DNA from 4 places in the Pseudomonas sp. NFX224 genome. Region 1 is predicted to be linked to each of the others. Evidence: predicted binding sites of a transcription regulator. Region 1 holds the regulator's gene; each other region holds the start of a gene.
The links. The regulator sigma-54, encoded in region 1, starts transcription at its own class of promoters, with help from an activator protein. The targets are predictions, from matches to a motif close to ANTGGCATNNANNTTGCTNT.
Positions count from the first base shown of each region.

Region 2: the regulator sigma-54 is predicted to act here: its motif matches at 1,463-1,482, upstream of ACNYC6_RS17955 (pilin).
Region 3: the regulator sigma-54 is predicted to act here: its motif matches at 2,123-2,142, upstream of nirB (nitrite reductase large subunit NirB).
Region 4: the regulator sigma-54 is predicted to act here: its motif matches at 3,584-3,603, upstream of ACNYC6_RS04485 (CmpA/NrtA family ABC transporter substrate-binding protein).

Region 1 is NZ_CP183416.1:2,024,033-2,031,226, forward strand. Features, by position in the region: gene ACNYC6_RS09170 (KdsC family phosphatase) at 1-341, shown strand, start outside; gene lptC (LPS export ABC transporter periplasmic protein LptC) at 349-921, shown strand; gene lptA (lipopolysaccharide transport periplasmic protein LptA) at 908-1,456, shown strand; gene lptB (LPS export ABC transporter ATP-binding protein) at 1,456-2,181, shown strand; gene ACNYC6_RS09190 (RNA polymerase factor sigma-54) at 2,367-3,860, shown strand; gene hpf (ribosome hibernation-promoting factor, HPF/YfiA family) at 3,935-4,243, shown strand; gene ptsN (PTS IIA-like nitrogen regulatory protein PtsN) at 4,256-4,720, shown strand; gene rapZ (RNase adapter RapZ) at 4,723-5,580, shown strand; gene ACNYC6_RS09210 (HPr family phosphocarrier protein) at 5,596-5,871, shown strand; gene ACNYC6_RS09215 (ZIP family metal transporter) at 5,916-6,809, opposite strand; gene ACNYC6_RS09220 (superoxide dismutase) at 6,839-7,194, opposite strand, start outside.
Region 2 is NZ_CP183416.1:3,944,851-3,952,044, reverse strand. Features, by position in the region: gene ACNYC6_RS17965 (DUF2845 domain-containing protein) at 1-171, shown strand, start outside; gene ACNYC6_RS17960 (BON domain-containing protein) at 331-687, opposite strand; gene ACNYC6_RS17955 (pilin) at 997-1,416, opposite strand; gene pilB (type IV-A pilus assembly ATPase PilB) at 1,642-3,342, shown strand; gene ACNYC6_RS17945 (type II secretion system F family protein) at 3,345-4,562, shown strand; gene ACNYC6_RS17940 (prepilin peptidase) at 4,564-5,436, shown strand; gene coaE (dephospho-CoA kinase) at 5,433-6,056, shown strand; gene yacG (DNA gyrase inhibitor YacG) at 6,053-6,253, shown strand; gene ACNYC6_RS17925 (energy-coupling factor ABC transporter permease) at 6,289-6,978, opposite strand; gene ACNYC6_RS17920 (DUF2790 domain-containing protein) at 7,166-7,194, shown strand, end outside.
Region 3 is NZ_CP183416.1:5,812,189-5,819,382, reverse strand. Features, by position in the region: gene nirB (nitrite reductase large subunit NirB) at 1-1,918, opposite strand, end outside; gene ACNYC6_RS26655 (YbdD/YjiX family protein) at 2,358-2,558, opposite strand; gene ACNYC6_RS26650 (SCO family protein) at 2,799-3,404, shown strand; gene ACNYC6_RS26645 (copper chaperone PCu(A)C) at 3,404-3,907, shown strand; gene msrA (peptide-methionine (S)-S-oxide reductase MsrA) at 3,959-4,465, shown strand; gene ACNYC6_RS26635 (hypothetical protein) at 4,692-5,276, shown strand; gene ACNYC6_RS26630 (DUF2238 domain-containing protein) at 5,333-5,788, shown strand; gene ACNYC6_RS26625 (hypothetical protein) at 5,888-6,052, shown strand; gene ACNYC6_RS26620 (carboxylate-amine ligase) at 6,057-7,178, opposite strand; gene ACNYC6_RS26615 (methyltransferase) at 7,191-7,194, opposite strand, start outside.
Region 4 is NZ_CP183416.1:1,031,326-1,038,519, reverse strand. Features, by position in the region: gene ACNYC6_RS04500 (protein kinase domain-containing protein) at 1-265, opposite strand, end outside; gene ACNYC6_RS04495 (nitrate/nitrite transporter) at 273-1,484, opposite strand; gene ACNYC6_RS04490 (ANTAR domain-containing response regulator) at 1,664-2,239, opposite strand; gene ACNYC6_RS04485 (CmpA/NrtA family ABC transporter substrate-binding protein) at 2,255-3,466, opposite strand; gene ACNYC6_RS04480 (quinone-dependent dihydroorotate dehydrogenase) at 3,697-4,716, shown strand; gene rmf (ribosome modulation factor) at 4,887-5,102, opposite strand; gene rlmKL (bifunctional 23S rRNA (guanine(2069)-N(7))-methyltransferase RlmK/23S rRNA (guanine(2445)-N(2))-methyltransferase RlmL) at 5,634-7,194, shown strand, end outside.

The DNA.
Region 1 (7,194 bases):
GCGGCCGCAAGACCCCGGTGGTCGAGCGACGGGCGAAGAACCTCGGCATTCCACACCTGTACCAGGGGCGCGAAGACAAACTGGTGGTGCTCGACGAGCTACTTGGCCAACTCAACCTAAGCTATGAACAGGTCGCCTACCTTGGTGACGACCTTCCCGACCTGCCAGTGATTCGCCGCGTAGGCCTGGGCATGGCAGTGGCCAACGCCGCCAGTTTCGTGCGCGACCACGCTCACGGCGTCACCCAGGCCCGTGGTGGCGAAGGTGCCGCCCGCGAATTCTGCGAATTGATCCTGCGCGCCCAGGGCCGCCTCGATGCGGCCAACGCCGCGTACCTGTGAGCCAAACATGCTGAGCAAAAAGATTCGCAACATCCTGATGTTCGGTTGCATCGCGGCGATTTTCGCCGCGGTCGGCTACTGGAACATCAGCCCGGAACGCTTTCTCGACAAGCCGGTTGTGCAAGTCGACAACAGCGAGATCGACTATTACGCCACCAACGCCCACAGCGTGCAGTTCCTGCCGGATGGCAGGCTGCAATACGAAATGACGTCGGACAAGGTCGAACACCTGAAAGCGTCCGAGGTGACCCTGCTGACCAATCCCGACCTGAACATGTTCCGCGGCACCGAGTTCCCGTGGCACGTCCAGAGCGAAAAGGGTGAAGTCAACCCTGACGGCACCCAGGTCGAGCTGATCGATTCGGTACGCATTACGCGTTTCGACGAGAAAAACCGTAGGACCCTGATCACCACCACCCGCATGACGGTGTTCCCGCAACAGCAATATGCGCAGACCGACCGAGACGTTAGAATCGACGGCGCTGGCGGTGTTTCGACTGGCAAGGGAATGAAAGCGTATTTGAAAGAAAGCAGGATACACCTGCTATCGAACGTAAGAGGACAGTATGAGGCTCGTTAAAACCCTCCCTATTTTGCTCAGTCTGGGCGCAGCACTGGGAAGCGTGAGCGCCTGGGCCCTGCCGGATGATCAACAACAGCCAATCCGCATTCAGGCCGACGATGCCCAACTGGACGACAAGAATGGCGTTGCCACCTACACGGGCGATGTGATCATCACCCAGGGCTCAATGAAGGTTACCGGCAATAAAGTGACCATGACCCGAGCTCCGAGTGGCGACATCGACGTGGTGACGTCGGTCGGTAACCTGGCCTACTTCGAACAACTGCAAACGGCTGGCGACACCAAGCCGGTTCAGGGTTGGGGTGTGACAATCCAGTACCACGCCACGCAAAACCGCGTCGTACTGATCGACAAGGCCAAAGTCATCGACAAGGACAACAACGTCACCCAGGGCGAGAAAATCGTCTACGACACCGAGAAGAAGCTGGCGAGCGCCGGTCGCGCTACAGGCAGCAAGGTGACCGAGGCACGTCCGCGCATTGACATGGTCATCCAGCCGAAAAAGAAAACCGACGAGCAAAAGGCCCAGTAATGGCAACTCTGAAAGCTCAGCATCTGGCCAAGAGCTACAAGAGCCGCCAGGTCGTGCGCGACGTCAGCCTGTCGATCGACAGCGGTCAGATCGTCGGCCTGCTTGGCCCCAACGGCGCCGGCAAGACAACCTGCTTCTACATGATCGTCGGCCTGGTCCAGGCTGATCAGGGCCGCGTGCTGATCGACGATCTGGACGTCAGTCACCAGCCCATGCACGGTCGTGCGAAGGCAGGTATCGGCTATTTACCGCAAGAAGCGTCGATCTTCCGCAAACTCTCGGTAGCCGACAACATCATGGCGATCCTCGAGACCCGCAAGGAACTCGACAAGGACGGTCGTCGCAAGGAGCTGGAAAGCCTGCTGCAGGAGTTTCACATCAGCCACATCCGCGACAACCTCGGCATGAGCCTGTCCGGTGGTGAACGCCGCCGCGTGGAAATCGCCCGGGCACTAGCCACCAACCCGAAATTCATCCTGCTCGACGAACCTTTCGCCGGCGTGGACCCGATTTCGGTGGGCGACATCAAACAGATCATCCATCACCTCAAGGCCAAGGGCATTGGCGTGCTGATCACTGACCACAACGTCCGTGAAACGCTGGATATCTGTGAAACCGCCTACATCGTCAACGATGGTCAGCTGATCGCCGAAGGTGACGCTGAAACCATCCTGGCCAACGACCTGGTCAAGGAAGTCTACCTGGGTCATGAGTTCCGCCTGTAAGCGCTGAGGTGTCCCGGCTAGTCGACCAAGCGCTTGTCTCGATAAAAAATCAATAGTTTTTTATTGTTACAGCGCTCTAGGCAAACACTGCGATTTCGGGCATATAATTTGCTTATGTTTGGCGCTCCGGCGCCCTGTAGTGGATGGCGCATGTGCGCCGGCAAATAAGGTGTTAAGCCCCTGCCATGAAACCATCGCTAGTCTTGAGAATGGGCCAGCAGCTGACGATGACACCGCAGCTGCAACAGGCCATCCGCCTGCTCCAATTGTCGACCCTGGACCTGCAACAGGAAATCCAGGAGGCCCTGGAGTCCAATCCGATGCTCGAACGCCAGGAAGAAGGCGACGACTTCGACAACTCCGACCCCATGGCCGACAACGCCGAACAAAAGCCCAATACCGAAATTCAGGAACCCTCCTACCAGGAAAGCGCCCCGACGGTGGATAACCTCGAGGAAGGCGACTGGAACGAGCGTATTCCCAATGAACTACCGGTCGACACCGCCTGGGAAGACGTCTACCAGACCAGCGCCAGCAGCCTGCCGAGCAACGATGACGACGAGTGGGATTTCACCACCCGCACATCGGCCGGTGAAAGCCTGCAAAGCCATCTGCTGTGGCAATTGAACCTGGCGCCGATGTCCGACACCGATCGCCTGATCGCCGTCACCCTGATCGACTGCATCAACAATCAGGGCTATCTGGACGAAACGCTCGAGGAAATCCTCGAAGCCTTCGATCCGGAACTGGACATCGAACTGGACGAAATCGAAGCTGTCCTGCACCGCATCCAGCAATTCGAACCCGCCGGCATCGGCGCCCGCAACCTGGGCGAATGCCTGCTGCTGCAATTGCGCCAGCTGCCGGCCAAAACTCCTTGGCTGGCCGAAGCCAAGCGTTTGGTCACCGATTACATCGACCTGCTCGGCAGTCGCGACTACAGCCAGTTGATGCGCCGCATGAAGCTCAAGGAAGATGAGCTTCGCCAGGTGATCGAACTGGTCCAGAGCCTCAATCCGCGCCCGGGCTCGCAAATCGAGTCCACCGAAGCCGAGTACGTTGTCCCCGACGTGATCGTGCGCAAGGACAACGAGCGCTGGCTGGTGGAGCTCAACCAGGAGTCGGTGCCACGGTTGCGGGTCAACGCCCAGTACGCCGGCTTCGTGCGCCGCGCCGACACCAGCGCCGACAACACCTTCATGCGCAACCAGTTGCAGGAAGCCCGCTGGTTCATCAAGAGCCTGCAAAGCCGCAACGAAACCCTGATGAAAGTGGCCACCCAGATCGTCGAGCATCAGCGCGGCTTCCTGGAGTACGGCGATGAAGCGATGAAACCGCTGGTCCTGCATGACATCGCCGAAGCGGTTGGCATGCACGAATCGACAATTTCCCGGGTGACCACGCAAAAATTCATGCATACCCCTCGGGGCATATATGAGCTGAAATACTTTTTTTCCAGCCACGTCAGCACCTCCGAGGGCGGCGAATGCTCGTCCACGGCGATCCGCGCGATCATCAAAAAACTGGTTGCTGCTGAAAATCAGAAAAAGCCGTTGAGTGACAGCAAGATCGCTGGTTTACTGGAGGCACAAGGCATTCAGGTGGCTCGCCGCACCGTCGCCAAGTACCGCGAATCCTTGGGGATCGCGCCTTCGAGCGAACGCAAGCGGTTGATGTAGAGCCACGCCACAGCGTTCCAGTGGCAGATCATCTGGTCTGCCGCTTTATGCACTGGCAACGAAGGAGAAGCTGTATGCAAGTCAACATCAGTGGACACCAACTGGAAGTGACCGAACCTCTTCGCACCTACATCGGCGAAAAACTCGAACGATTGGAGCGACATTTCGACAAGATCACCAACGTGCAGGTCACGATGACGGTCGAAAAGCTGAAGCAGAAAATCGAAGCCACGCTGCATATTCCCGGCAATGAAGTGGTCGCAAACGCGGAACATACCGATATGTACGCGGCGATCGACGCACTGACCGACAAGCTGGATAAACAACTCAAAAAGCATAAGGAAAAGACCCAGAGCCTCCTCCAGGGCGCTACCGGTCGTTAACACTCCCAACCCATGATCCGACTTGAAAGCATCCTGACCCCCGGCCGTTCCCTGGTGAACGTGCCGGGCGGCAGTAAAAAGAAAGCCCTTGAGCAAATTGCCAACCTCATCCATCGCGAAGTGCCGGATCTGGCCATGCAGGATGTCTTCGAGAGCCTGGTCGCCCGTGAAAAACTCGGTTCAACCGGTTTTGGCAACGGTATCGCCATCCCCCATTGCCGTCTCAAGGGCTGTAATTCGCCCATCAGTGCCTTGATGCACCTTGACGCCCCTATTGATTTCGACGCCATCGATGGTGCACCGGTCGACCTGTTGTTCGTTTTACTGGTCCCGGAAGCCGCTACCGATGCGCACCTGGAGTTGTTACGCCAGATCGCCAGCATGCTCGACCGCAAGGAAGTGCGCGAAAAACTGCGCAGCGCCCCGAGTAATGAAGCCTTGTATCAGGTTGTCCTGGACGAGCAAAACGGTCATTAATCATGCGCTTGATCATCGTCAGCGGTCGTTCCGGCTCGGGTAAAAGTACCGCCCTCGATGTTCTTGAGGACAACGGTTACTACTGCATCGACAACCTGCCTGCGGGGTTGCTGCCGGAACTGGCCGAGCGCGCGCTGATTCACACGGAACTGTCACAGCCGCTGGTAGCCGTGTCCATCGATGCGCGCAACCTCCCCAGCCATCTATCGCGGTTTCCAGAGCTGCTCGAAGAAGTCCGCAGCCGGCACATCCAGTGCGATGTCCTGTACCTGGATGCCGATGAGGAAACCTTGCTCAAACGCTTTTCGGAAACCCGTCGTCGTCATCCGTTGAGCAGCGCCAATCGCTCGCTGGCCGAGGCGATCAACGATGAGACCAGCCTGCTCGGGCCCATTGCCGACCTCGCGGACCTCAAGGTCAACACGACCAACCTGAACCTGTATCAGTTGCGCGATACCATCAAGTTGCGGCTGCTGAACCAGCCGGAACCCGGTACGGCGTTCCTGGTGGAATCTTTCGGTTTCAAGCGTGGCATGCCGGTCGACGCCGATCTGGTGTTCGACGTGCGTTGCCTGCCCAACCCCTACTGGAAGCCGGAATTGCGCGAGCAGTCCGGGCTGGATCAGCCGGTTGCCGAGTACCTGGCGGCACAACCGGATGTCGAGGAGATGTTCCAGGACATTTCCGCGTACCTGCTCAAATGGTTACCTCGCTTTGCCGCCAGTAACCGCGCTTACGTCACTATTGCCATCGGTTGCACCGGCGGGCATCACCGCTCCGTCTACCTGACCGAACGCTTGGGCAAGACCCTGCAGCAATCTCTGAAGAACGTCCAGGTTCGCCACCGCGACCTCAGCTAAAGGATTCACATCGCGATGCCTGCTCTGGAAATCGAAATCATCAACAAACTGGGCCTGCACGCCCGGGCATCTGCAAAATTCGTTGGAGTTGCCGGTCAGTTCAAGGACTGCACGATCAGGGTCGGACGCACGCCAGAGACTACAGTCGACGGCAAAAGCATCATGGCAATGATGATGCTCGCCGCCGGCAAGGGCACCAGAATTCATCTGAGCACGGAAGGCGAGCAGGAACAGGAAGCGATGGACGCACTGGTGGCCCTGATCAACAACTACTTCGACGAAGGCGAATAACCCGGTAGCAGCTGGCTTCGCCAGCTGCTACAACAGTCCGTGAACTAGCCTAATGCGGTATCCATCACCATCATCAAGCAGAACCCGATCAGTAATCCAAGGCTGGCCAGTTTCTCATGACCGTGGCGACGCGATTCGGGAATGACTTCGTGGGTGACCACCAGCAACATGGCCCCGGCCGCCAAGGCCAGCCCCAAAGGCAACAACAGTTCGGCCAGGCTGACCAGCCACGCGCACAACAACGCGAACACCGGTTCGACCAAACCTGAAGCAGCACCGATCAGGAACGCCTTGAACCGCGACATCCCAGCCCCGGCCAGCACCAAGGCAATGACCAATCCCTCCGGCACATCCTGCAAGGCAATGCCCATCGCCAAACTGTCGGCATCCGGCATGCCGCCACCGGCCGAGACGCCCACAGCCATGCCTTCGGGAATGTTGTGGGCGATGATCGCGAACACGAACAGCCAGATGCGCGGCGGAATCACCGGGTGCTCCACAGTGCCAATGAGCACTTCCGGCGACGCGCCGGACACTTTGCGATCCACCAGAAACAAGCCGAATGCACCGAGCATGATGCCAAAGCAGATCAGGCCGCTGGCCGCCCACGGAGTCATGCCAAGGTTCTCTGCCGCCGCAATGCCCGGCACGATCAGCGAAAATGCCGTCGCGGCCAACATCACTCCGGCACCGAAGCCCAGCAAGGAATCGCTGAGTGCCTGGGGCATGCGCCGGATCACCAGCACCGGCACCGCCCCAAGCGCGGTGCCGAGGGCGCAGATCGCACCACCCTGCAACGCCCGCGACAACTTCGGTTCCAGATCCAGCCATTCCAGCCCGTGCGCAACCAGCAAGCTCATGCCCGCCAGCAGAAGCAGCGATCCAAATGCGTAACGAAACATTCGTCCACTTCCGATCGCCAGTGTTTCAGTGCCCATAGTCAGCCTTGGATTGTTTTTTAGAAGACTTAAACCAGCGCAGCCTGATAGCGCGCTGCGACTTCAGGCCAGTTGATCACGTTGTAGAACGCGCTGATGTATTCCGGGCGGCGGTTCTGATATTGCAGGTAATACGCGTGCTCCCAGACATCCAGACCGAGGATCGGCGTATTGCCGTTCATCAAAGGGCTGTCCTGGTTACCGCTGCTTTCCACGACCAGCGTTTTCTGCGGCGTCACGCTCAACCAGGCCCATCCACTGCCGAATCGGGTCAGCGCCGCTTTGGTGAAAGCCTCTTTGAAACTGTCGAGACCACCCAGATGCTCGTCGATGGCCTTGGCCAGCGCGCCTTCGGGTTTGCCGCCACCGTGAGGCGCCATGACTT
Region 2 (7,194 bases), 1.9 Mb from region 1:
AAATGCGGTGAACCGGTCAGCCGTGATCTGCTGGGCTACAAGCGCAGCGTCAATCGACGGGAAGAGTTTCAGGTCGAGGAATGGACCTACGGGCCGAACGGCGGGATGTATCAGTACTTGCGATTCGAAGGGAATCGATTGGTGCAGATCACCAGCAAGCGCGGTAACTGAAGATCTTTTGCTCTGCAAATAGAACAGGCCCCGACACGAATGCCGGGGCCTGTAATGGCCACTTCCTTATGGCCGTTCGCATGAACTCATGAGATGCGGCAGACGTATGACTTGGCCCGTCTACCGCGCCTTCTCCCGGTTCAGGCGAGAAGCCTTGCCTTACTCGGCTTTCAGGCCGTCAGCGGAGACCGCCTTGACGCCTTTGATTTTCTTGGCGATCGCCACGGCGGTGGTTTTCTGAGCGTCGGTTACCGCAACGGTGGACGACAGGGAAACAACGCCTTTGTTGGTTTCGACTTTGATGTCGGTACCTGGGATACCTTTTTCGGTGACCAGGTCGGCTTTGACTTTGGTAGTGATCCAGGTATCGGAAGTGGCTTCTGTTGCCTTGGTCATTTCACCCGCCGCCAGGGTCATTGGAGCTTGGGTAGCCTGGGTGGTCTGGGCGAATGCAGCGCTGGCCATGGTCAGGGTCAACGCGGTAGCAGCAGCGGCAGTGATAGCGAACTTCTTCATACGAGTAACTCCTGTTTTTCTGGAAAGTCTGCTGGGTTCTTGTCAGCAGGGTTACCAGAGATAGTGCGAACGCTGTGCCAAGTTTGAGACAGATAATTAATCGTTATAAATCAATCAGTTATCAAAAAGACTATTTTGCGGATTCGTGCAAAATGCATGAGTTGAACTTTATCTACATGCAAGTTGCGGGTTTTCAGCAAAGCCTAAGGCCATGAATTGTTGGAGGTTTTCTCATTTACTCGACATTCTGGACTGCGAGCAAAAAAATACCCCGCCACAGGCGGGGTATCAGGTATGAAAAGGGATGAATCAAGCTTTCGGAGCAACCCCTGTGCAGCCCTTCGGCGCGTATTCCTGATCCACGGTCGTAGCGCACGTCCAGCCCGACACCGTACGCGAAAGGGTAATGGTTTTATTCAGTACCGGGCCCGGTGCATTGAGGATCGTGCATCCAATGGTGCCAGTACCATCAGCCGCTTTACCCGAAGCCGTGGTCGTGCAGTTGGAGGTGGCCGCCGTCCCACCCACCTTGGTCAAATCAGGGTCGGTCCCCTGATTGATAATGTCCTCGAACGGCACTTTCAATGCCGAAATCTCCGCCAGCCCCGCCGTCACCTTGGCCCGCGCCTGATACTTGGAATACGCCGGTATCGCAAACGTCGCGAGAATCCCGATGATCGCCACCACGATCAGCAACTCGATCAGGGTAAAACCTTTTTGAGTGTTCATAGACAGCCTCCGTGCATGAGTCGAAATCTCATGATCTGTACCTGTCGCAGCACAGCCCATGCCAAACCCCATGCCCCCTATAGACGGGGGCCGTGCAGTCTGCGACGCCCTTTCCTACTCCCTGGATCCGCACTATCTGACGCTTTTTGTCACCTCACTACCACTGGTTTGGCTCCATTGCTTGACTAGGCTATAAGTCATGAATTGCCTGCGTCCGGTATCCCAATGAATGACATCGCTCTCAGCGGTCTGGCCAAGCAATTGGTCCTGGCCGAGCTGCTCACTGACAAAAGTGCACAACAGGCGTCCCAGCAAGCCCAGCGCAACCGCATCTCCCTGGTCAGCTATCTGGTGCAGAACAAACTGGTCAAAAGCCGCCAGGTCGCCGAGATCGCCTCGGAACACTTCGGCATGGCCCTGTTGGACCTCCATGCCCTGGACAAGGAGATTCAGCCCAAGGGCCTCGTCAGCGAGAAATTGGTCCGCCAGCACCATGCGCTGCCCCTGTGGCGCCGAGGCAACAAACTGTTTGTGGGGATTTCCGACCCGACCAATCACCAGGCCATCAACGACATCCAGTTCAGCACCGGGCTTACCACCGAAGCGATTCTGGTCGAGGACGACAAGCTCAGCGAGGCCATCGAGAAATTCTTCGACAGCCATGGCACCGGCCTGGAAGACATGGCCGACGTTGACCTCGACGGCCTGGACATCGAGACCGCCGATGACAAACGTCAGGACGCCATCGTCGGCCAGGATGCCGATGACGCGCCGGTGGTGCGCTTCGTCCATAAAATGTTGCTCGACGCGATAAGAAGCGGCTCTTCCGACCTGCATTTCGAGCCTTACGAGAAAATCTATCGCGTGCGGATGCGTACCGACGGCATGCTGCGGGAAGTCGCCAAGCCACCGATCCAGTTGGCCAACCGTATCGCCGCGCGGCTGAAGGTCATGGCCAGCCTGGACATCTCGGAACGCCGCAAACCCCAGGACGGGCGGATCAAGATGCGCTTGTCCAAAAGCAAATCCATCGACTTCAGGGTCAACACCTTGCCGACCCTGTGGGGCGAGAAAGTGGTGATCCGGATTCTTGATCCCTCCAGCGCGCAAATGGGCATCGACGCCCTCGGCTACGAGCCTGAACAGCAAGACCTGTACATGGCCGCGCTCAGGCAGCCACAGGGCATGATTCTGGTGACCGGCCCTACCGGCTCGGGCAAAACCGTGTCGCTCTACACCGGGCTGAACATCCTCAACACCGTGGACATCAACATTTCCACCGCTGAAGACCCGGTGGAAATCAACATGGAAGGCATCAACCAGGTCAACGTCAATCCAAAGCAGGGGATGGATTTCGCTCAGGCGCTGCGCGCGTTCCTGCGCCAGGACCCAGACGTGATCATGGTCGGTGAAATCCGCGATCTGGAAACCGCCGAAATCGCCATCAAGGCTTCACAGACCGGGCACCTGGTGCTGTCGACCCTGCACACCAACAGTGCCGCCCAAACCCTGACCCGCTTGCAGAACATGGGCATCCAGGGCTTCAACATCGCCACCTCCGTCAGCCTGATCATCGCCCAGCGCCTGGCGCGCAAGCTGTGCAGCCATTGCCGGGTGCCGCTCGACATTCCTCGCGAGGCGCTGCTCAAGGAAGGCTTCCCCGAGGAACGCATCGGCACATTCACGATCTATGAGCCGGTCGGCTGCGAACACTGCAACGGCGGCTACAAAGGGCGAGTGGGGATTTATGAAGTGGTGAAGAACACAGCGGACTTGCAACGATTGATCATGGCCGAAGGCAACTCACTTGAAATCGAAGAGCAGATGCGCAAGGACGGCTTCAATGACCTGCGCACCTCGGGCCTGCTCAAAGCCATGCAAGGCATCACCAGCCTTGAAGAAATCAACCGGGTTTCCAAGGACTGAACATGGCGGTCAAGGCAGCGAAAATCAGTATTTACGCCTGGGAAGGCACCGACCGCAAAGGCACGAAAGTCACCGGCGAGTTGAGCGGGCAAAACCCGGCGCTGATCAAGGCGCAACTGCGCAAGCAAGGCATCAACCCCGGCAAGGTGCGCAAGAAATCCGTCTCGCTGTTCAACGTCGGCAAACGCATCAAGGCCCAGGACATTGCTCTGTTCACACGACAGATGGCGACCATGATGAAAGCCGGCGTGCCGCTGTTGCAGTCGTTCGACATCATCGGCGAAGGCTTCGATAACCCGGCCATGCGCACGCTGGTGGACGAGGTCAAACAAGAAGTCGCGGCCGGCAACAGCTTCGCCGCCGCCTTGCGCAAAAAGCCGCAATATTTCGATGAGCTGTACTGCAATCTGGTGGATGCCGGGGAGCAGGCCGGCGCGCTGGACACCCTGCTGGAACGGGTGGCGACCTATAAGGAAAAGAGCGAAAGCCTCAAGGCCAAGATCAAGAAAGCCATGACCTACCCGCTGGTGGTGGTGTTCGTCGCGATGATTGTCACCGGGATCCTGCTGGTCAAAGTGGTGCCGCAATTCCAGTCGGTGTTCGAAGGGTTTGGTGCCGAATTGCCCGCCTTTACCGTGATGGTCATTGGCCTGTCGCGGTTCATGCAGGACTGGTGGTGGATGATGCTCGGCGTGCTGATCGTGGCGATTTTCGGGGGGCGTCATGCCTTCAGGACATCACAGGGCTTTCGCGACCGAATGGACGCCTGGCTGCTGAAGCTGCCGCTGGTGGGCACCTTGATGTACAAATCCGCCGTCGCGCGTTTCGCCCGCACGTTGTCGACGACCTTCGCCGCCGGTGTGCCGCTGGTCGAAGCGCTGGAATCGGTGGCCGGCGCCACCGGCAACGTCGTGTTCAAGCGCGCGGTGCTGCGCATCAGGCAGGACGTGTCGACGGGCATGCAGCTGAATTTTTCCATGCGCACCTCCGGCATCTTTCCGAACATGGCGGTGCAGATGACCGCCATCGGCGAAGAGTCCGGCGCACTGGACGACATGCTCGACAAGGTCGCCGGTTTCTACGAGGACGAGGTGGACAATATGGTCGATAACCTCACCAGCCTGATGGAACCGTTCATCATGGTGGTGCTGGGTGTTATCGTCGGCGGATTGGTGGTTGCCATGTACCTGCCCATCTTCCAACTCGGCTCAGCGATCTGACATGCCCTTGAACGAAATACTGATTCAATACCCGCTGGCTTTCGTGGTGATCGCCGGAGTGATCGGTCTGCTGGTCGGCAGTTTCCTCAACGTGCTGGTCTGGCGCCTGCCGAAAATGCTCGAGCGAGATTGGCGCGTCCAGGCCCATGAGATCCTCGGACTGCCCGCTGAAACGCCGCTGCCGACCTTCAATCTGTTCCTGCCCCACTCCCAGTGCCCACATTGCACCCACCGGATTCGTGCCTGGGAAAACATTCCGCTGCTGAGTTTTGCGTTTTTGCGGGGACGTTGCTCCGCTTGTGCCACTGCGATCAGCAAACGCTATCCGCTGACCGAACTGGCCTGCGGTCTGTTGTCGGCGTTCATTGCCTGGCACTTCGGCTTCGGCTGGCAGGCCTGCATGGCGCTGCTGCTGACCTGGGGTCTGTTGGCCATGAGCCTGATCGACGCCGAGCATCAACTGTTGCCGGATGTGCTGGTGTTGCCGTTGATGTGGCTGGGGCTGATCGTCAACAGTCTCGACCTGTTCGTGCCGCTGCATGACGCGTTGTGGGGCGCCATTGCCGGCTACATGGCGCTGTGGTCGGTGTTCTGGCTGTTCAAGCTGATAACCGGCAAGGACGGCATGGGCCACGGTGATTTCAAGTTACTGGCGCTGTTTGGCGCCTGGGGCGGTTGGCAGATTTTGCCGCTGACCATCCTCCTTTCATCCCTGGTGGGGGCCGTTATCGGCGTGATTTACCTGCGCCTGCGCAAGGCTAAAAACTCGACGCCGATTCCCTTCGGCCCCTATCTGGCAATTGCCGGCTGGATTGCCTTGCTCTGGGGTGGTCAAATAACCGACTTCTATTGGCAGTTTGTCGGTTTGAAATGAATACCCCTGTGGAAAAACCCTGGATTCTCGGCCTGACCGGCGGCATCGGCAGCGGCAAAAGTGCGGCGGCCCAGCATTTCATTGACCTCGGTGTACACGTGGTCGATGCCGACCATGCGGCTCGCTGGGTGGTGGAACCGGGTCGACCGGCGCTGGCGAAGATCGCCGAGCACTTCGGCCCCGGCGTTTTGCTGGCCGATGGGCAACTGGACCGCGCCGCCCTGCGTAAACTGATCTTCGAAGTGCCGGATGAACGCCGCTGGCTGGAAGCCTTGTTGCATCCGCTGATCGCCGAGGAAATCGCTCATCATCTGGCACTGGCAAAATCACCTTACGCGATTCTGGTTTCGCCGCTGCTGATCGAGTCCGGCCAGTACGCCATGACTCAACGAGTGCTGGTGATCGACGCGCCCGAACAGCTGCAGATCGAACGCACCCTGCAGCGCGACCAGACCAGCGAACAGCAGGTCCAGGCGATCCTCAAGGCTCAGTCCAGCCGCCAGGACCGCGTCAGCCATGCCAACGAAGTGGTGGTCAACGACCGCGACCTCGCCTGGCTGCACAGCGAGGTCGAACGCCTGCATCACTTTTACCTAACTTTGCCTGGAGGCCAGTCATGAGCCAGATTCCAACCGTCGAATGCCCGACCTGCGGCGCCCCTGTCGAATGGAGTGCCGAGAGCAAATTCCGGCCGTTCTGTTCCGACCGTTGCAAACTGATTGACCTGGGCGCGTGGGCGTCGGAAGAGCACAAGATTCCCGTGGCGCCGGATGCCGAGGACGAACTGTTCAGCGGCGACTTCGACCCGCGTCACTGAGCCATTGCGTCGGCGATTTCAGGCCTTGAGACAGCTCAAGACTTGGGATCGTCGTCCTTCCACGGCGCCGACAGATAGCGCGTGCGATTGAAGGTTTCCAGCCATTCCGGGCAAAACACCACCAGCGCGCTGACCACCATGCCGTTGATGAACGCCTCGGGAAAAATGATCAGCCACAGGTATCCGATAAAATCTTCGAGCCAGTACGGCAAGGCGAACAGTTCGTCGTACCACAACACCGTGAGCGCCAGCACCAGGCACAACAACGCCGAAAGCGCTGCCGCAAAGAACCCGGAAACGAAGATGTAGACGAAGAGATTTCGTGGCTGCGCCCGTTCCACCAGAATCGCACAGCACTCGGTGACCAATACCGGCAACACTATGAACAGCGCGCCATTGACCCCCATTGCCACCATGTCCTGACGCCCGAGCAGCACCAGCCCGGTTTGCGCCACCACACCGCCGACGATCGCCAGCGGCCAGTCCAGCAACAGCGTCACCGCGGTCATGCCGATGAAGTGGTAAGACACACCGGTATCGAAATCCCGCCGCACCAGCCACAGCATGAACAACGCGAACACGGTGCCGAACAGCAAATGCTGACGACGGCTGTCGGTGAACAACTCGACCCACGGCGCACGCGCAGCGGCCCAGATCAAAACCGGTACGTAGATCAGCCACCCCGTCGTAAGAGTTTCGGATGACAGTAACTCGGCACCGATCATGGCTGGGCACACTCCCTCGTCTTGCCGTAAGCGAATAGGCCTCCAGTCTACCCGCCCCTTTTGATCTCGTGCCAAATGGGCGCTGATTGTTACGTTTTACGCAAGACTGCATCTGGCGTTCGCCCCTTTATCGGACGGTGGCAAAGACTAAAATTCAACCATCAAAACCAATCCGGAGTACGCCAGCATGAAAACGTTCATCAGCCTGTTGTTGAC
Region 3 (7,194 bases), 2.8 Mb from region 1:
ATTTGCCGTAGGCATGCCCGGTTTCGAAACCGGCTTCGATCAACTCGGCCCAGATGTCCGGCAACTCATGCAACTGCGCGCCAAACAGGTCGATGCGCTGGCCGCCGGTGATCTTGGTGTAGAGGTCGTATTTCTTCGCCACCACGCCAATAGCGATCAGTTTGTCGGCGGTGATCTCGCCGCCGGGAATGCGTGGCACCACCGAATAAGTGCCGTTTTTCTGCATGTTGGCCATGAACGTGTCGTTGGTGTCCTGCAATGGCACCAGCGACGGGTCCATGATCGGCTGGTTCCAGCACGACGCCAGGATCGAACCCACTGCCGGTTTGCACACGTCGCAACCGGTGTGGCCACGGCCATGTTTGGCCAGCAGTTCTTCGAAGGTGATCACCCCTTCCACCCGCACCAGCGCATACAGCTCCTGCCGGGTGTAGGCAAAGTGCTCGCACAGGCTCTTGTCGACGCTGACCCCGCGGGCAATCAATTCATGCTCGAAGACTTGCTTGAGCAACCCGGCGCAACCGCCGCAACCGGTGCACGCCTTGGTCTGCGACTTGAGCAGGCCGAGGTCGGTGCAGCCGCCGTCGATGGCCGAGCAGATCGCGCCCTTGGTCACGTTGTGGCAGGAGCAGACCGTGGCCGTTTCGGGCAAGGCGCCCGGGCCGAGGGTCGGCGCACCTTCGGACGACGGCAGGATCAACGCCGCCGGTTCCGATGGCAAGGCAATCGCGTTCTGCATGTATTGCAGCAGCGTGTCGTAGTAACTGTTGTCGCCGATCAGCACCGCGCCGAGTACGTGCTTGCCGCTGGCGTCGACCACCAGGCGCCGGTAGCTGGCGGTGGTTTCGTCGATGAACTGATAGCTGCGCGCACCCGGCGTGTTGGCGTGGGCATCGCCGATGGAACCGACGTCGACGCCCAGCAATTTGAGCTTGGTCGACATGTCCGCGCCCTGGAACGGCTCGGCGGCGTCATCGCACAAACGCGCTGCGACACTGCGGGCCATTTGGTAACCGGGAGCGACCAGGCCGAACAGGCTGCCGTTCCACGAGGCGCACTCGCCAATGGCGTAGATGTTCGGGTCGCAACTCAGGCAGGTGTCGTCGATCACCACGCCTCCGCGCGGGCCGATCTCCAGCGCGCACTGGCGGGCCAGCGCGTCTTGTGCGCGGATACCGGCAGAAAACACGATCAGATCGGTTTCGAGGAATTCGTCGTTGGCGAAATTCATCCGGTAGCGGAATTCTTCGCCGGCGCTGATCGATTGCGTGGCGCGGGACAGATGCACACCGACGCCCAGCCGCTCGATTTGCGCCTTGAGCGCCAGTCCACCGAGGTCATCCAACTGCACCGGCATCAGGCGCGGTGCGAATTCCACTACGTGCGCTTCAAGGCCCAGGCTTTTCAGGGCATTGGCCGCTTCGAGGCCGAGCAGTCCACCGCCGACCACCACGCCGCGCTTGGCATTGGCCGCTGCAGCACGAATGGCATCAAGGTCTTCGAGGGTGCGGTACACCAGCCGCGAATCGCCTTCGGCACCTTCGATCGGCGGCACGAACGGATAGGAGCCGGTGGCCAGGACCAGTTTGTCGTAAGCAACGCAGCCTTGCGCGGTGATCACCTGACGATGCTCGCGATCGATTTCCAGCACCGGCACACCCAAGTGCAGCGTGACGCCCGGCGTTTGATACAACGACGCCTCACTCAGCGCCAGCGACTCGGCATCGCGACCGGAAAAGTATTCAGACAAATGCACACGGTCGTAGGCGCGCATCGGCTCTTCGCTGAAAACGTGCAACCGATAGCGGTCAAGGGCACCGCGCTCGATCAACTGCTCGACACAATGATGCCCGACCATGCCATTGCCGATCACGATCAGTGTTTGATGCTTGTTCAACGCGGCTACATTGGAATTCATAAATGACACCTGCCCATCACGGTTCAAAAAGCAAAAAAAAACGCCTGAAACCTTGCGGTTCCAGGCGTCTTTGCCTGTTCTTTTGCGGTGTTGAAACCAGACGGCCATGCCTGATCCACCGAGAGTGCCCACGACCTGTGCGGTTGTTCGATCATCGTTGACCGAGTGGGCGGTCCATCTTTTTCAGATGGCGCTGAGGAGGTGAATGCAGTGTTTGTGCCAGTCGAGCGCAGGAGCCGGAAAGATGCGTGCCGAGCCCCTGCCAGCAAGGCTTTTGGCAAAGTGCGCGGGATCGTCAGCGGGTGATTTCGCAGGCGGAAAGGGTTCAGAAAATCGCTTCGCACTGGTGCACGTTATCGATCATCGCGCTTTAAAAGTGCGCAAAAAAGCTGTGGGAGCCAGCCTGCTGGCTCCCACAGGGGTTAGGGTGTTCGAGGGGTCAGCAACACCGCGTATTACATTTCCCACGTCCAAACCGCGCTTCCTGACGCTCGCGAAAAAAAGCCTCGTAACTCATCACCGGCTCTCCGGGATGGTTGATCGCCATCTGCGCGACATAGTTGTCGTAATCCGGGACGCCCACCATCAAACGCGCGCTCTGGCTGAAGAATCGGGCGGTTTGCTGCAATTTGCGGAACATGGCGGTGCTCTCAATGAGGTTTCGACCACCCGATGTAACACCACGGATGTATCTGCACTGTGTCCGCCCGCGGGCCGTTTGTATGTTCATGTATCACGGCACCCGCGACCTTTTGGCGCATGACCGGTCGGCCATCGATTAAGCGCCAATGGGCAACAGTTTGTTAACATCCTTGCGCTTTTTTTCGTCTGACCCGTCAGGCACTGTGTTCCATCTGTCGCTACACAGGATGCTTTTTTAATGAGTACGTTGTATTCCCGTCGCACGGTCCTGCAAGGCATGAGTTTGCTGAGCCTTGGCCTGCTCGCCGGCTGCGATGACAGCAGCAAGCTGTCGTTCAAGTACGGCAAGGACCTGAGCGACAAGATCCTGGGTCGTTCCTTCAAGCTCAAGGATACCGAGGGCGAAACCCGGATGCTGGGCAGCTACCAGGGCCTGATGCCGATGATTTTCTTCGGTTTCACCCAATGCCCGGCCGTCTGCCCGACCACGCTGGCCCGCGCCGCCCAGGCGAAAAAACTGATGGGCCGCGATGGCGAGCGCCTGCAGGTGATCTTCATCACCCTCGACCCCGAGCGCGATACACCCGAGCTGCTCGACAAGTACGTCAAGGCTTTCGACCCGAGTTTCGAGGCGCTGTACGGCACGCTGGAAGAAACCGCCGCCACCGCCAAGGAGTTCGGCGTATTCTTCGAGAAGGTTCCGAGCGGCGACACTTACACCCTGTCCCACACCGCCACCAGTTTCGTGTTCGACTCCCGGGGCAATCTGCGCCTGGGCCTGTCCGCGTCCCTTACCGCTCAAGAGTGTGCAGAAGATTTGCTCACCGTCATGGAGGTCTGCTGATGACTTCGTTTTGCGCTGCACGTGTTAAACAAATAGCTTTGGGTCTGTCCCTGATCGGTATGGCGTGGCAGGTCTCAGCGCAAACCCGGGTCGACGATGCCTGGGTCCGCGCGACCGTTGCCGGCCAGCCGTCGAGTGGCGCGTTCATGACCCTCAAGGCCGACACCGACAGCAAGCTGCTGAGCGTTGAGTCGCCGGTGGCCAAGCTGGTGCAGATTCACCAGTCCAGCATGAAAGACGATGTGATGAGCATGCAGCAGGTCGAGTCCGTCGCCTTGCCGGCCGGCAAGGCCGTGAACTTTGATCCCCACGGCTACCACATCATGCTCATGAACCTGACCGGGCAGATCAAGGAAGGCGACAACGTACCGCTGACCCTGACAGTGGAAAACGCCAAGGGCGAGAAAGAGACGATCAGGGTCGAGGCTCCAGCACGCGCCCTCGACACCATGGACCACGGCAGCATGGACCACAGCAAGATGGACCACAGCAAAATGCAATGAGGGTCTGACGGCCTCCCCCACGAGGCCGTTGTTTGATGGGAGTTGCGTAACATGACGACGAACACCGAAACCGCCATTCTGGCCGGCGGCTGCTTCTGGGGCATGCAGGATCTGCTGCGACGCAAACCGGGCGTGATCGCCACGCGGGTCGGTTACTCCGGCGGCGATGTGCCCAATGCCACCTACCGCAACCATGGCACTCACGCTGAGGCGATCGAAATCGTCTTCGACCCGACGCAGATCAGCTATCGGCAGATTCTCGAGTTTTTCTTCCAGATCCACGATCCAAGCACCCAGAATCGCCAGGGCAACGACGTTGGGACCAGTTATCGCTCGGCCATCTATTACCTCAGCGAAGAGCAGAAACGCGTCGCCGAGGACACCGTCGCCGATGTCGACGCTTGCGGTCTGTGGCCCGGCAAAGTGGTCACCGAGATCGAACCTGCGGGGCCGTTCTGGGAAGCGGAGCCCGAGCATCAGGATTATCTGGAACGGCTTCCTGAAGGCTACACCTGCCACTTCATTCGGCCGAACTGGCAGTTACCGAAACGCGGATAATGCCGCGAACACCTCTCCTGTAGGAACTGTCGAGTGAGCGAGGCTGCACTTGCGCCGAGTGCATCCGCCGTTCACTTGCGCTTCGACGCATCGTCCAAAAAGGTGACGCAGTTCGCCTTGTGCACTTTTGGACATCCCAATGCCGTTTGGCGAACTACGCTCAATCAACGGCGGGCAAAGTACTCGCCGGTTCAAAAAAGGCCGATAAAGACAAGGACATACAACCTTGAACATTTCAACCATTTGCTTCTTGGGGAGCTTGATGGTTTCGGCCGGGGCTTTTGCCAATGGAGTTATTCCTGTACTTGAACTGGATTTCACCCGGTCAGCCACGGAAACCCTGAAAAAAAGCGGGATCAACGACGCCTGCATCATCGTCGCCGCCAACCCCGGTGGCTTTTCCTATTGCCGGGAAGGCTCGACAACACTCTGGAAGTATCAGGCACTGGACCTGGAGCAACAGGAGACGTACCTCAAGAGTACCTCGCTGGCTTCGATGGATCAGGGTCGTATCAGCATCGCCGAAATCGACAGCCCAGCCTGCGCGGAAGAACTCCCCCCGCCCTTGATTGACCCGGTCATCCTGCGCGCATCGGTCATCGGCCTTATCGTCCTGTTCATCTTGTTGGGCCTGCGCTACACCTACCGGGCATCCACGGACGATTTCTATACCCCTACTGTGTATTCGGGCACGCATTTAGAACGCCCAACGGGTTCCGGGCACTCCAGCCGCTCGACAGCCAAAGCCTTGGGCGCTTTTGCCGTCGCGGCTGCCGTGGCCTTCGTTTACTTTGGCTACACCATGTTTTGAACCGCCCGGCCGCCGCTGGACAGACTCCACAGGCCTCGCCGAAACAGGCGGGGGTCTTGCTGGCAGCGGCGGTCGCAACGGTGATTGCGTCCGGCATTGCGCCAAATGACCCTGTCGACTGGTGGCTGGAAAATGTGGTGCCCGTGATCGTCATACTCGGTTTGGCTGCCGGCCTGCGACACCGGCGTCTGTCCTGGCAGGCTTATCTGGCGGTTCTTTTACTGCTCGCCATTCACGAACTCGGCGCGCATTTCACCTATGCCAAGGTGCCTTATGAGGAATGGGCTCGCGCCCTCACCGATCACTCGCTCAACGCAGCGCTGGGCTGGAAGCGCAATCAATATGATCGACTGGTGCATTTCAGCTATGGCCTGTTGGTGGTGATCCCGTTGCGGGAAATGCTCAGTCGGCAGGCACCCTTGCGTGGCGGTTGGATATCTGGGACGCGCAGAAAGACATCGCCCTGGCGTTTTTCGGCGCGCTCATCTGCCTGGCATTGCGTGCGATCCTGAGGTTCGGCCGCTGACCGACCGATCAGCAGACCCTCGACAAAAAACTCGAACTCGCCCAATGCGATGGTCTCCAATGTGAAGACACTGGAGGTACGCACCATGAACAACGACCGCGTAAACCCTGCCGATAGCGAAAAACGCCGCGACGCCGAACGTGCGGACGAAACCCTGCCTGCTTCCTCGCCCTCGGACGATGAACCTGAGGTCGATGAATTGACCCGCAAGATCGACGAAATCGAGCGCAAGGTCGCCGACGGCAACTGAATTCCTAGCTACGGCTTTCCTGCAGCAAATGATCCACCACTTGGTACAGGCACTGCTGCGGGTCCGCGCCTTTAGCCATCGCTCGGGCATGGCAAGCCAATTGACGGCCGGCACTGTTTCCGTCGAGCAACAGCGCCTCGGCCTGATCGAACACCTGCCCTTCGCCGATACGTTGCGCGGTGGGTGCCAGCAGTGAGCGGGCCTGATCAAGCCATTGCGCTGCGCTGATCACGCCATCGTGGGTATCGGTGACAAAGCGCCCTTGGGTGCCATGACGCTTGGCCTGCCAGCGGTTTTCCGCCAGCAGCCAGCGCGTTGTGGCGTCGTAGCCGACACCGGGTTTGTCGCAAACAATGGCGAAGGCCGTGATCACCCGGAACAGACTGGCGAGCATCAGCGTGTCGGCAAGGCGAGGACAGGCATCGGTCATGCGCAATTCCAGGGTCGGATAACGGCTGGCAGGCCGCAGCCCCCACCAACCATTGCCGTCCTTTTCAATCACGCCAACGTCGCGCAACACCCTCAAGTAGCGCTGATACTCGTCTTCGTCGGTAAAATATTCGGGGACGCCCATGCGTGGCCAGCCGTCGCAGACGACCTGGCGATAGCTCATGAACCCACTCTCGGCACCCTCCCAGAATGGCGAGGAGCAACTGAGCAAAAGCAGCAGCGGCAGCCAGGGTGCCACTTCGTTCATCACCGCAATACGGTCGATGCCAAGTGGAATTTCCACGTGCACGTGCAGGCCGCACAGGACACTGCGTTGCGCCACCGTCTGGTATTCGGCAAACAGCTGTTCAAAGTGCGGCAAGGCTGTGGCGCGCTGATCACGCCAGTGCGCCAGTGGATGCGTGCCGGCGCAGAGCAGCCCCGAATCGTGCAGTGCCAGCGTGTGGTTCAACCGCGAACGAACACCGCCAAGAAATTCGGCGGCTTCCTCTGTCGCGGCGAACACCGGCGAGGCGACTTCAATCTGGCCCTGGAACATTTCATAGGCGAACCCATGGCCGACAGCCTCGCGGCAATCGCGCAGCAGATCGGCGTCCGGTTGCGCGAGCAATTGCCGGGTTGTCAGGTCCGTCAGGAAGTATTCCTCTTCAATGCCGAATCTGGGTGTCATGTTCATGAGGGGCGCCCGTCAG
Region 4 (7,194 bases), 990 kb from region 1:
GGTTCTGCGCCAGCAGTAGGCGATCCAGGGCTTGTGCTACCCCCCAGGTTTCCGGGGTGGCGTAGTAATCCAGTGCCAGGGCCTGCAATGTCGAACGGGCGGCCAAGCCACCATCGGCGCACTGGCTGACGCCGTCGGCGATGGCGAACAAGTAACCTTTGCTGGCCGCCAGTGCCGGGGCCGGCGTGACCAGGCGCAAGGCGTCCTGGTTCTCTTCGCGAGGGCCGATGGCGCTGGCTTCGGCAAAACTCAGTTGCAGGCTCATTCAGACCTCAGACCCGCGCAGCGGTCACGGCAGCCGAACCCCAGGTGGTTCTCCAGCGGCGTTTCACGCCGTGCAGACCGAACCAGGCGAGAACCGCGAGGCTGGCGAACAACCACAAGGCCATCTGATAGCTGCCGGTGCTTTGTTTGATCGCGCCCATGCCCGCCGCGAGGGCAAAGCCACCGATGCCGCCAGCCATGCCGATCAGACCGGTCATCACGCCGATCTCGCGGCGAAAACGCTGCGGAACCAATTGGAAAACCGCACCGTTACCTGCACCCAAACCGAGCATGGTGCACACGAAAAGTGCCAGGGCTGCGTAGGAACTTGGCAGGTTGAAACCGACGGCTGCAATGCAAACCGCGGCGACCGTGTACATCCCCAACAGGGTACGAATACCGCCGAAACGGTCGGCCAGTGCACCGCCCAATGGGCGCATCAGGCTGCCACCGAACACACAGGCGGCGGTGTAGTAACCGGCGGTCACCGGGCTCAGGCCGTACTGGTCGTTGAAGTAGCCGGGCAGGGCGCTGGCCAGGCCGATGAAGCCGCCAAAGGTCACGCTGTAGAAAAACATGAACCACCAACTGTCGCGGTCACCCAAGGCCTTGAAGTAGTCGGCCATCGACTTGGCTTTCGGCCGCTCAGGAGCATTTTTGGCCAGCCAGGCGAAGACGATCAGGGTCAGGATCAGCGGGATCAGGGCGAAGCCGAACACATTGCTCCAGCCAAACGCGGCGGCCAGCACCGGCGCAATCAGTGCGGCAAGCACGGTGCCCGAGTTACCCGCACCGGCAATGCCCATCGCCTTGCCTTGATGCTGTGGCGGATACCATTGCGAGGCCAGCGGCAAGGCAACGGCAAAGGACGCGCCAGCCATGCCGAGGAACAGCCCCAACAGCAGCGCTTGCTCATAAGAGTGGATGCCGAGTTTCCAGGCGCCGAACAGCGCGCAGATCACGATCACTTGACCGATCAGGCCCGCAGTTTTTGGCGACAGGCGATCAGCCAGCATGCCCATCACAAAACGCAGGATCGCCCCGGCCAGGATCGGGGTGGCCACCACGAGCCCTCGTTGTTGGGTGGTCAGGTGCAGGTCACCGGCGATCTGCACCGCCAAGGGGCCGAGCAGGTACCAGACCATGAAGCTCAGGTCGAAGTAGAGGAAGGCCGCGAACAGGGTCGGGGTATGGCCGGATTTCCAGAAGCTTGAATTCATCGCGCACCTCAAACTGAATAGGAGTCTCGAACGGGAGCCAAAACAAAAAAACGCCGCCACCTGATTTGCCGGGAGGCAAATGAGGTGAGCGACGTCTTTGTCGTAGATTGGGCAACCGCCGTTGGTTACCTGTGGTGATTACTTAGCCAGATCTGTGCCACATGCCGATCGTTGTCGGGTCAACCCAATAATTCACTCATGGCAATGATCTGCTCGGCCACCTGGATCAGCTTCTGCTGGCGGCTCATGGCCTGGCGGCGCATCAGGGTGTAGGCCTCTTCCTCGTTGCAATCTTTCATTTTCATCAGCAGCCCCTTGGCCAGCTCGATGCGCTTGCGCTCGGCCAGTTGCTGGTCGCGGGCGTGCAGTTGCGCGCGCAGGGCCTGGTCGCTTTCGAAGCGCGCCATGGCCACGTCGAGAATCGGCTGCAAGCGTTGTGCGTGAATGCCTTCGACGATGTAGGCACTGACCCCGGATTTGATCGCCTGGCGCATCACGTCGGGGTCGTGTTCGTCGGTAAACATGACGATGGGGCGTGGCTGGTCGCGGCTGACTAGCACCACTTGCTCCATGACATCACGGCTCGGTGACTCGGTATCGATCAAAATCACATCCGGACGCACCGTTTCGACGCGTTGGGGCAGGTCGATGGTCAACCCGGACTCGTCGATCACTTCGAATCCGGCTTCGGTGAGGGCCGCTTTCAGACGTCCGACTTTTTTCGCGGTGTCGTTGATCAGCAGGATACGCAACATGTTCGCAGTCTCCTGTCAGCGGCTGGCGAGTCGGGGCGAGCTATCGCTCATGGCGTGCAGCTTGAAGCTGCGGGCATAGCCGACCGGATCAGAGCCGTCCCAGACTTTGCCGTCGATCATCTGACTGCTGCGCTTCTCTTTACCCAGCGATGCGACACCGACGGCACTGGCGGCTTCTCGATACAAGTCTAGTTGCTGGACCTGACGGGCCACCGCAAGGTAATCCGGATCGTCGCGCAGCAAACCCCAGCGACGGAATTGGGTCATGAACCACATGCCATCGGACAGGTAAGGCAGGTTGACCTCGCCAGCGCCATGGAAGCGCAAGGCGTGTGGGTCTTGCCAGCGATTGCCCAGACCGTCGGCGTAGTCGCCCAGCAGGCGCGGTTCGATGCATTCAAGCGGTGCGTCGAGGTACTGGGGGGCACTGAGCAATTGCGCGGTGCTGCGACGATTCTCGGTGCTGTCTTCGATGAAGCGGCTGGCTTCCAGGATCGCCATCACCAACGCTCGGGCGGTGTTGGGATATTGCTCGACGAAGGCGCGGGTGCAGCCGAGGACTTTTTCCGGGTGATCGGGCCAGATGGTTTGAGTGGTCGCCAGGGTAAAGCCGAGATCCTGTTGCACCGCACTGGCGGACCACGGTTCGCCAACGCAGAAGCCGTCGATGCGCCCCGCTTGCAGGTGCGCGACCATTTGCGGCGGTGGCACCACTACGCTGTCGACATCCAGCAGCGGATGAATGCCCTGGCTCGCGAGCCAGTAATACAGCCACATGGCGTGGGTGCCGGTTGGAAAGGTCTGGGCGAACGTCAGTTTTGGGCGATTTTGGTGCACGTGCCGGTGAAGTGCTTCAGGACCGGTCACGCCAAGGCCCTGCAAGCCATGGGAGAGGTTGATGCTCTGGCCGTTCTGGTTCAGCCCCATCAGCACCGCCATGTCGGTCGGGGCCACGCCGCCGATGCCCAGGTGCACGGCGTAGATCAGGCCGTACAGGCTGTGGGCGGCATCGAGTTCACCGCTGACCAGTTTGTCCCGCAGGTTGGCCCAGGATGATTGGCGCTTGAGGTTCAGGGTCAGGCCGTAAGGCTGGGCGAAACCCTGGGTGGCGGCCACCACCACCGAGGCGCAGTCGCTCAGTGCCATGAAGCCGAGGTTGATTTCGGTCTTTTCCGGGGCATCGCTGCCATTGACCCAGGCCAGAGGGCCTGCTGATGGTTCGTTCATCGATTTCGCACCTTCAAAAAAAACGTCGTCCCAGGCCCTTCTACAAGCCAGGCCGGGTGACGACGCCATTGTCCTTGCACACTTTCCGCCGTTGGCCTGTGTGCTGATGACTGAGCGGGTGCAAGGCATATGCCATCGCCCGCTGTTTTTATCGTTGCGCCTCGCTAGCGCCCCCCATGCCCGGCTATAATCGCCGCCTCATTTCGCCGCCAATCGAGTCAAAACCGCCCATGTACACCCTGGCCCGTCAGCTGTTGTTCAAACTTTCCCCGGAAACCTCCCACGATCTGTCCCTGGACCTGATCGGCGCGGGCGGACGCCTGGGGCTCAACGGCTTGCTGTGCAAGGCGCCGGCGAATGTGCCGGTGAATGTCATGGGCCTGGACTTCCCCAATCCTGTAGGGCTGGCGGCGGGTCTGGACAAGAACGGTGCGGCCATCGACGGCTTTGCCCAGTTGGGTTTCGGTTTTGTCGAAATCGGCACCATCACCCCGCGTCCGCAGCCAGGCAATCCGAAGCCGCGCCTGTTCCGTCTGCCGGAAGCCGAGGCGATCATCAATCGCATGGGGTTCAACAACCTTGGCGTCGATCACCTGCTGGCCCGCGTCGCAGCAGCCAAGTACAAGGGCGTACTGGGGATCAATATCGGCAAGAACTTCGATACGCCGGTCGAGCGTGCGGTCGACGATTATCTGATCTGCCTGGACAAGGTCTACGCCCACGCCAGCTATGTGACGGTCAACGTCAGTTCGCCGAACACGCCGGGCCTGCGCAGCCTGCAATTCGGTGACTCGCTCAAGCAATTGCTGGCCGACCTGGCCACGCGCCGTGCGGAACTGGCGCTGCGTCACGGCAAACACGTGCCACTGGCGATCAAGATCGCTCCGGATATGACCGACGAAGAAACCGCGCAGGTCGCGCAAGCGTTGATCGAAACCGGCATGGACGCGGTGATCGCCACCAACACCACCCTGAGCCGCGTCGGCGTCGAAGGCATGGAACATGGTGACGAGGCGGGCGGTTTGTCCGGTGCACCGGTTCGCGACAAGAGCACGCACACCGTGAAAGTGCTGGCATCGGAGCTGGGTGGTCGTTTGCCGATCATCGCGGCGGGTGGCATCACTGAAGGCAAACATGCGGCGGAGAAAATCACCGCGGGTGCGAGCCTGGTGCAGATCTACTCGGGCTTCATCTACAAAGGCCCGGCGTTGATTCGTGAGTCGGTAGACGCGATCGCTGCTCTGCGCTGATCCTTTGTAGGAGCGAGCAAGCTCGCTCCTACAGGAATCGCATTTTCATCAGGCATAAAAAAGGGCTCCTTTAAAGGAGCCCCTGGGCCGGAGCCCGCCGTCCGGATGGGACGTGCGTGGTTAATTCAGTACAAAATCAGATTGTCGTGTCGGAGTGTTGTGCCCTGTAATTAGCCGACGGCGTGAAGTTCGTTGAGTCTGTGGATTCCCGCAGTGCCGGTCATACCGTCCCAGTTGTCGCCGCGTCCTTCTCGCCAGCCGTTAATCCAGGCTTGACGTACCGACGGTAGAGTAAATGGGCAAAGCTCACGGGATTTGCCACCAACGCCATATTGATATCCGCGCAAAAATGCTCTTTCCAACGGATCACGCTTAAGTCTTCTCATAGGGTGTTGCCCTCACTTGTTGACTGTAGGTATCGCGTCGACCTCTATTGAGGTCAGGCAGAAAAACTCTGCCATTGGGGGGCTCGTTGCCGGCGTGACGAGCCAAGGTGTTGACGTCATTGCGGCGCCAACCTGTGTTGAGTTCTAACCAATGCGTCACATCGAGGGAATGATCGTTTTGTCATAAGGACGTAACTGTTCATGTGCTAACGCCATAAGTAACCTGATGTTCGCTGCGTATTTTTTAGGCAAACCCCGGTATGATCGGCGCTGCGTTGGATGGTCGGCTTAGTCCTTTGCTGAGAATGGCTCCTGTTGCGCAAAGGGACTATTCGACGAAGGGTCGACTTAAGACAATTTGTTGCATCAACTTTTTTATCTGTCCTTGCATCTAAGCTCACTTAACCCGGGCAGCAGGGGTGGAACGGCACACCTTCGTGCCACGCGGGCGCTCTTCGAGAAAAGCACCTGATTGAAAACCGGGCCGGCAATGCGTTGCCGGTCCACTCAGCCAAAGGCTCTGAAATCCTCATGTCCGATCGTTTCGAACTCTTCCTCACTTGCCCAAAAGGCCTTGAAGGCCTGCTCATCGAGGAAGCCGTCGGGCTTGGCCTTGAGGAAGCACGTGAGCACACCTCTGCCGTGCGCGGCATGGCCACCATGGAAACCGCTTATCGCCTGTGCTTGTGGTCGCGTCTGGCCAACCGGGTGCTGCTGGTGCTCAAGCGTTTCCCGATGAAAGACGCTGAAGACCTCTATCACGGCGTACTCGACATCGAGTGGCAAGACCATATGCTCAACGACGGCACCCTGGCCGTCGAATTCAGCGGTCATGGCTCCGGCATCGACAACACCCACTTCGGCGCCTTGAAGGTCAAGGACGCCATCGTCGACAAACTGCGCACCCCGCAGGGCGACCGTCCGTCGATCGACAAGCTCAACCCGGACCTGCGCATTCACCTGCGCCTGGACCGCGGCGAAGCGATCCTCTCCCTCGACCTCTCCGGCCACAGCCTGCACCAGCGCGGCTATCGCCTGCAGCAAGGTGCGGCACCGCTGAAGGAAAACCTCGCGGCCGCCATCCTGATCCGTTCCGGCTGGCCACGCATCGCGGCCGAAGGCGGCGCACTGGCTGACCCGATGTGTGGTGTGGGTACGTTCCTCGTCGAAGCAGCAATGATCGCCGCCGACATCGCGCCGAACCTGCGTCGCGAGCAGTGGGGCTTCACCGCCTGGCTCGGGCACGTCCCGGCGCTGTGGAAAAAGCTTCACGAAGAAGCGTCCGAGCGCGCCGCTGCCGGTCTGGCCAAGCCGCCGCTGTGGATTCGCGGTTACGAAGCCGACCCACGCCTGATTCAGCCAGGCCGCAACAACGTCGAGCGTGCCGGCCTGAGCGAGTGGATCAAGATCTACCAGGGCGAAGTCGCGACCTTCGAGCCGCGTCCGGACCAGAACCAGAAAGGCCTGGTGATCTGCAACCCTCCGTACGGCGAGCGTCTGGGCGACGAGGCGAGCCTGCTCTACCTCTACCAGAACCTCGGGGAACGCCTGCGTCAGGCCTGCCTGAACTGGGAAGCGGCGGTGTTCACCGGCGCGCCGGACCTTGGCAAGCGCATGGGCATCCGCAGCCACAAGCAGTATTCGTTCTGGAACGGCGCGTTGCCGTGCAAGCTGCTGCTGATCAAGGTGCTGCCGGATCAGTTCGTCACTGGCGAGCGTCGCACCCCGGAGCAGCGTCAGGCCGAACGCGAGCAAGCGGCCTACGATGAGGCGCCGAGCGAGCCGCAAGAACGCCAGTACAACAAAAACGGCAACCCGATCAAACCGGCCCCCGCACCGGCTCCGGTGATCGAGCAGCCACGCCTGAGCGAAGGCGGGCAGATGTTTGCCAACCGCCTGCAAAAGAACCTCAAGGCTCTGGGCAAGTGGGTCAAGCGTGAAGGCATCGATTGCTATCGCGTCTACGATGCCGACATGCCGGAATACTCCATGGCCATCGACCTGTATCACGATTGGGTCCACGTCCAGGAATACGCCGCGCCGAAATCCATCGATCCGGAAAAAGCGTCGGCGCGCATGTTCGATGCCCTGG